2 regions of the Bradyrhizobium tunisiense genome follow, and region 2 is predicted to be linked to the other one. Evidence: riboswitches for the same ligand, from Rfam matches in the RefSeq annotation. Region 2 holds a riboswitch; the other holds the start of a gene.
The links. A riboswitch is a leader RNA that binds a small molecule or an ion and turns the genes downstream of it on or off. The one in region 2 is predicted to bind glycine.
Positions count from the first base shown of each region.

Region 1: another riboswitch for glycine. It lies ahead of gcvT (glycine cleavage system aminomethyltransferase GcvT); the one in region 2 lies ahead of ACFDR6_RS29790 (L-serine ammonia-lyase).

Region 1 covers NZ_JBHLEV010000010.1:70,691-74,119, reverse strand. Annotated here, with positions in the region: gene alaS (alanine--tRNA ligase) at 1-1,153, opposite strand, end outside; glycine riboswitch at 1,376-1,466, shown strand; gene gcvT (glycine cleavage system aminomethyltransferase GcvT) at 1,613-2,758, shown strand; gene gcvH (glycine cleavage system protein GcvH) at 2,769-3,137, shown strand; gene gcvP (aminomethyl-transferring glycine dehydrogenase) at 3,155-3,429, shown strand, end outside.
Region 2 covers NZ_JBHLEV010000009.1:82,431-85,859, forward strand. Annotated here, with positions in the region: gene ACFDR6_RS29785 (LysR family transcriptional regulator) at 1-42, shown strand, start outside; gene ACFDR6_RS29790 (L-serine ammonia-lyase) at 155-1,579, opposite strand; glycine riboswitch at 1,690-1,778, opposite strand; gene hypE (hydrogenase expression/formation protein HypE) at 2,148-3,188, opposite strand; gene hypD (hydrogenase formation protein HypD) at 3,185-3,429, opposite strand, start outside.

The DNA.
Region 1 (3,429 bases), on a different contig from region 2:
CGTCGAACATGTCGCCCTTCTTCAGGGACGCGCTCCTCTCGTCGAGGATGGCAAGGCCGCGCACCAGCGTCTTGCGGAAGCGGGTCTCTTCCAGCCGCAGCGTTTCCTCGATCAGATTCTCCGCGCGCATCAAATCGGGATAGGCCTGGCCCATCTCGCGCACCAGCGCCCAGACCAGCCGATGCATCAGCGGCTCTTTCGCACCTAGCAGCTGCGCATGGCGCATCGCGCGGCGCATGATCCGCCGCAGCACGTAACCGCGGCCCTCGTTCGAGGGCAGCACACCGTCCGCGACCAGGAAGGCCGAGGAACGCAGATGGTCCGCGATGACGCGGAACGAGGCCACGGTCTGCTCGTTCGGCCCGCTGCCGAGCGCGGACGACGTCGCATCGACCAAATGGCGGAACAGATCGGTTTCGAACACGCTCTCGACGCCCTGCAGAATGCAGGCCATGCGCTCCAGACCCATGCCGGTGTCGATCGAGGGACGCGGCAGAGGCACGCGCTCCTCCTTCGTCACCTGCTCGTACTGCATGAACACGAGGTTCCAGAATTCGAGGAAGCGGTCGCCGTCCTCTTCCGGCGAGCCCGGAGGCCCGCCCCAGATGTGCTCGCCGCGGTCGATGAAGATCTCCGAGCACGGGCCGCACGGACCGGTGTCGCCCATCGCCCAGAAATTGTCCGAGGTCGGAATGCGGATGATGCGGTCGTCGGAGAAGCCCGCGATCTTCTTCCACAGGCCGGCCGCCTCGTCGTCGGTGTGGTAGACGGTGACCAGCAGCTTGTCCTTCTTGAGCCCGAACTCCCTGGTGATCAGCGTCCAGGCGAGCTCGATCGCCCGCTCCTTGAAATAGTCGCCGAACGAGAAATTGCCGAGCATCTCGAAGAAGGTGAGATGGCGCGCGGTGTAGCCGACATTGTCGAGGTCGTTGTGCTTGCCGCCGGCACGCACGCATTTCTGCGAGGTGGTGGCGCGCTGATAGGGCCGCTTCTCGACGCCGGTGAAGACGTTCTTGAACTGCACCATGCCTGCATTGGTGAACATCAATGTCGGGTCGTTGCGCGGCACCAATGGCGAGGACGACACGATCTCGTGGCCGTTCTCGGCAAAGAAGTTCAGAAAGGTCGACCTGATCTCGTTGACGCCGCTCATGTTCATCCAATCGGGTGTGCTTGGACCCGCTTCTCGCCATCAAAACCGTAACGTTAAGGCTGATATCTGCGGGCCAAAGCGCTTTTAGACAAGGCCAGCTTCGCTGTCCAGAAACTGTGCAAGGAGATCATAGGGTTGCCACATCAGCGCAATCCGGTTGAAAGGCACGGAAGTCGCGTTGACAGGCTTGGCCGCCCTGTGGTCTGTACCCATCTGTATCGTACGGCCACGTCGGGAGAGACCGGCTTTAGGCAGCCGGCGCCGAAGGAGCAACCGCCCCGGAAACTCTCAGGCAAAAGGACCGCGTGGCTTTGACAGCATCTGGAAAGAGGCGCCGACGGGTCTAGACCCGGACTGCGTCCGCCGACGGGATAATACTCTCAGGCACAGCGACAGATGGGGCTTCGACTGGTGTCCGTCGGGGAATCGTCCCCGGGGAACCGCCGAGGGCCCTCCAAGATGCTAGCGCACGACCAAGACTCCCTGAAACGTACGCCCCTTCACGGGCTTCATGTCTCCCTGGGTGGCAAGATGGTGCCGTTCGCGGGCTATGACATGCCCGTGCAATACCCCGCGGGCGTGCTGAAGGAGCACCTCCATACCCGAGCCTCCGCCGGCCTGTTCGACGTCTCCCATATGGGCCAGCTCGCGCTCCGGCCGAAGTCCGGCAAGGTTGAGGACGCCGCCCGCGCCCTGGAACGGCTGGTGCCGCAGGATATCGTGGCGATCGCGCCGGGGCGGCAGCGCTACGCCCAGTTCACGAATGAAGACGGCGGCATTCTCGACGATCTCATGGTCGCCAATTTCGGCGACCACCTGTTCCTGGTCGTCAACGCCGCCTGCAAGGCCGAAGACGAGGCGCATCTGCGCGCGAATCTCTCGGACGATTGCGTCATCGATTCTCTTGGCGACCGCGCGCTGATCGCGCTGCAGGGCCCGAAGGCGGAGACGGCGCTGGCGAAATTATGTGCAGAGGCGCCGTCCATGACATTCATGGATGCCGGTCCGCGCATGGTTGCCGATATTGCCTGCTTCGTCTCGCGCTCCGGCTATACCGGCGAGGACGGTTTCGAGATTTCCGTCCCCGCTGCGGATGCCGAGCGCCTCGCCAAGATGCTGCTGGAAAATCCGGACGTGCTGCCGATCGGCCTCGGCGCGCGCGACAGCCTGCGGCTGGAAGCCGGGCTCTGCCTCTACGGCCACGACATCGACACCACCACGACGCCGGTCGAAGCGGCGCTGGAATGGTCGGTGCAAAAGAGTCGCCGCACCGGCGGCGCGCGCGCCGGCGGCTTTCCGGGTGCGGACAAGATCCTGGCCCATTTCAATCGTGGTGCATCCCGCCGCCGCATCGGCCTGCTCGCCCTCGGCCGCGCCCCGGTGCGCGAGGGCGCGCTGCTGTTTGCCGACGAGACGGCAGGCGAGCCGATCGGACAAGTCACGTCGGGCGGTTTCGGCCCGAGCCTGAATGCGCCGGTCGCGATGGGCTACGTGCCCACGAACCTGAGCGCGCTCGGCACCAAACTGTTCGCCGAGGTGCGCGGCCAGCGACTGCCGCTCGCAGTCGCCGCCATGCCCTTCGTGAAAAACACCTACAAACGCTGAGGACGAGACAATGACCACGACGCTGTACACCTCCGACCATGAATGGCTCGCCATCGACGGCGATGTCGCCACTATCGGCATCACCGACTATGCCCAGCAGCAGCTCGGCGACGTCGTGTTCGTCGAGTTGCCCAAGGTCGGCCGCGCGCTGAAGAAGGCGGAAGCCGCCGCCGTCGTGGAATCGGTGAAGGCCGCCTCCGACGTCTACGCGCCCGTGGCCGGCGAGGTGCTCGAGGCCAATGCCGAGCTCGCCGCCGAGCCGGCGCTGGTGAACTCGGACGCGCAGGGCAAGGCCTGGTTCTTCAAGATCAGGATTGCCGACAAGAGCGAGCTCGGCGGTCTCATGGATGAAGCCGCCTACAAGGCACATACGGCTTAAGGACGATGGAGCAAGCGATGACCGCGCACCGCAAGACCAACGGCGACACCGCCGCAAGTTTCGTTCGCCGCCATATCGGCCCCTCGGCGCGCGACGTCACCGCAATGCTCGAAACCGTCAGCGCAAAGAGCGTCGATGCCTTGATGGCGGAGACGCTGCCGGCCTCGATCCGGCAGGCCGCCCCCCTCGACCTCGGCAAGCCGCTCAGCGAGACCGAGGCGATCGCGCATATGACCGAGCTCGCAAGCCAGAACCAGGTCTTCACCTCGCTGATCGGCCAGGGCTATTCAGG
Region 2 (3,429 bases):
CGGCGGAATTCCCGACAGATTGGCTTCCCGGTTGCGGGGTGAAGATGCAGCGGGTCTCGACCAGCGGCGCTGTTAAGCCGAACGCGTCGCGCGATCAGAGCATTGTCCGAATCGAGCGCCCCTTGAAGAACGATTGTTTCGGGGTACCTCGCCTTCAGCAATCGACCACGTTGACGGCTAGGCCGCCCAGACTGGTTTCCTTGTACTTGGTGCGCATGTCCTCCCCCGTCTGGCGCATCGTTTCAATGACGGCATCGAGGGACACGTGATGTCGGCCATCACCATGCAACGCAAGCATCGCCGCGTTGATCGCCTTGATCGCACCCATTGTGTTGCGCTCAATGCACGGGATCTGCACGAGGCCACCGATCGGGTCACATGTGAGACCGAGGTTATGCTCCATGCCGATCTCGGCGGCGTTCTCGATCTGCCGGTTGGTGCCACCCAGGACGGCCACAAGACCTGCTGCCGCCATAGAGCAAGCAACGCCGACCTCGCCCTGACAACCCATTTCGGCGGCGGATATCGAAGCGTTTCGTTTGTAGAGCATACCGATCGCGGACGCCGTCAGGAGAAAGATGCGGGCTTTTGCCGGGCTCGGATCCGGGAAGAACATCTCGGAGAATTTCAGGACCGCGGGTATGACGCCGGCAGCTCCATTCGTCGGCGCAGTCACGACCCGTCCCCCGGCTGCGTTCTCTTCATTGACCGCGAGAGCAAAAAGGCTGACCCATTCCATCACGTGAAATGGATGTGCCGCCCCCTTTGACGTCGTCTTGAGCTTGCTGAGCAGGCCTGGCGCACGGCGCGGTACTTTCAGGCCACCGGGCAGAACACCCCCGTTGACACACCCACGATCGATGCAGCGCATCATTGCATCGCGAACGCTATCCAGGAATGCGTTGGTTTCAGTCTCCTCCCTATGCGATAGCTCGTTGGCAGCAACGATATCGGCAATCGACAAGCCGGTCCTCTCACCTATCGCAAGAAGCTCATGCGCTGACGTGAACGGGTACGGCTCACATCCAACGTTTCGAACAGCGGGGTTGCTCGGCTGGTCGCCTTCGCACACGATCGCGCCGCCGCCAACGGAGTAATAGGTTTGACGAAGCAGGACGCCCGTATCCGAATGCGCTGCGAATTTCATACCATTTGAGTGCCCCGGCAGGAACTCGCCGGTGCGGAAGGTGAGGTGCTGACGCTCATCGAAGCCAACCGCATGACGACCGCCAAGCAAGATCTCGGAACGCGATCGGATCAGCCCGGCAATAATGGATATGGCTTCAGGATCAACAGATTCTGGGAGCCACCCCGATAGTCCCAGCAGAAGGGCAATATCGGTGCGGTGACCCTTGCCAGTCAGCGCCAGCGACCCGTAGAGCTCGACGACAACCAAGCGACAGCGCCATAGATCTTCGCCCAAGCATTCGATGAATCGATGGGCCGCGCGCATCGGTCCAACAGTATGCGAGCTGGAGGGGCCGATTCCGATCGTGAAGAGATCGAGGACACTGATCGGACCGGCTAGGCGCCTGGCCGATAAACTGGGCGTGGTGACTTGTTCGACAGTCTGGGACATGGGCGCACACCTCAATCAAGTGATTGATTTCAAATGCGCCCCATCTGTCTATTTGCCTGAGAGTATTATCCCGTCGGCGGGTGCCAAGGCACCTCTTTCCAGATGTTGTTTCGTCACACGCGGTCCTTGTTGCCTGAGAGTTTCCGGGGCGGTTGCTCCTTCGGCGTCGGCCGAAGCCGATCTCTTCCGCAAGCGTCGTCTTTGGGACTCGACCTCCTGAGTCACGACATATCTGGCTGCACTTCTCCAGTATTCTACTACGTGGCTTGGGTCAACAATGAAGCGAAGATGCGAAGTCTTGCTGCTCTGCGGTCGTTTAGGTTGACTTGCCGATGGAGGGATTTCGGTCTGGGCGCTTTGCATTGAGCCATTGGGTCTTGTCGGTCAATCCGGAGTGCACAGCCAGCGAAGAGATACTTTAATGAAACGTTGAGGACTTCGATTGAATGCTCCTCACAGTGCTGGCTCGCGATATCGAAGATTTCAAGCGGATCCACCGGACTGAACTCTCGTGCTTTGTAGGTATAGGACGCGGCGTTGGCATGGGGCTGAATGCGCATCTTGGGCCTCAACAGATCCGGGGCAGTTGCTCGCCCGACAACCAGTCGACGATCCGGCCACCGCCAAAGCTCGTCGCCATCTGCACGAAGTGATGATCGTCCGGCACCGCTTCGCCGATATCGGCGGCGTCGCGACTGAGCGGGTGCGCTCTCATGGCGGCCAGCACGGCTCCGGCGACATCAGGCGACACGATCGCGACCAGCTTCCCCTCATTGGCGACGTAGAGCGGATCGAGCCCGAGCAACTCGCAGGCAGCCGCCACCCCCGGCTTGACCGGGATCGCCTCTTCCTGGAGGCTGAAGCCTAGTTCGGACTGCTGGGCAATTTCGTTCAATGTCGCCGCGAGGCCGCCGCGCGTGGGATCTCGCATCAGACGGATGCCGCGGCCGCCCGCCGCCACCATCCTGGCGACCAGATCATGCAGGGCGGCCGAATCCGAGACGATCTCCGTTTCAAAGGCGAGGTTCTGGCGCTTTGACATGATCGCGACGCCGTGATCGCCAAGCGTGCCCGAGATCAGCACCCGATCTCCGACCCTCGCATTCTCGGCGGAGAGATCCAGTCCCTCAGGCACCAGGCCAACGCCCGCGGTCGAAATGAACAGGCCATCGGCCTTGCCGCGCTCGACCACCTTGGTGTCGCCGGGGATGATATGAACGCCGGCGGATTGCGCCGCCTCGCCCATGGAGTCCGCGATCATCTTGAGGTCTGAAAACCGAAAGCCTTCCTCAATAATGAAACTCGCAGACAGATAAAGCGGTCGGGCACCGGCCATGGCGATGTCGTTGACGGTGCCGTGCACCGCGAGCGAGCCGATATTGCCTCCGGGAAAGAACAGCGGTGAAACCACATAGCCATCAGTCGTCATCACCATGCGCCCGGCGCCGACGTCGAAGGCGGACTGATCGTTGCCGCGCGCCAGCCATTCGTTGCCGAACGCCTCGTGGAACAGGCCCGAGATCAACTGCGACATCGCACGGCCGCCGGAACCGTGGGACAGGTCGACGCAGCCGTGCTTGATGTCGAGCTTGCGCTGATGGGCTCTCATGACGCCCGCTTCTGCTGACGATCGCGGAAGCGACCATAGGTCCAATGCGCGGCACATGCGCCTTCCGAGGAGACCATGCAGGATCCCACCGGGGTCTCCGGCGTGCACACCGTTCCGAACAGCTTGCAGTCGACCGGTTTCTTGACACCGCGCAGGATCGCGCCGCATTCGCAGGCCGGATTGTCGGAGACGCGCAGCTCGTTCAAGGCGAAACGTATCTCCGCATCAAATCTGGCGTAGG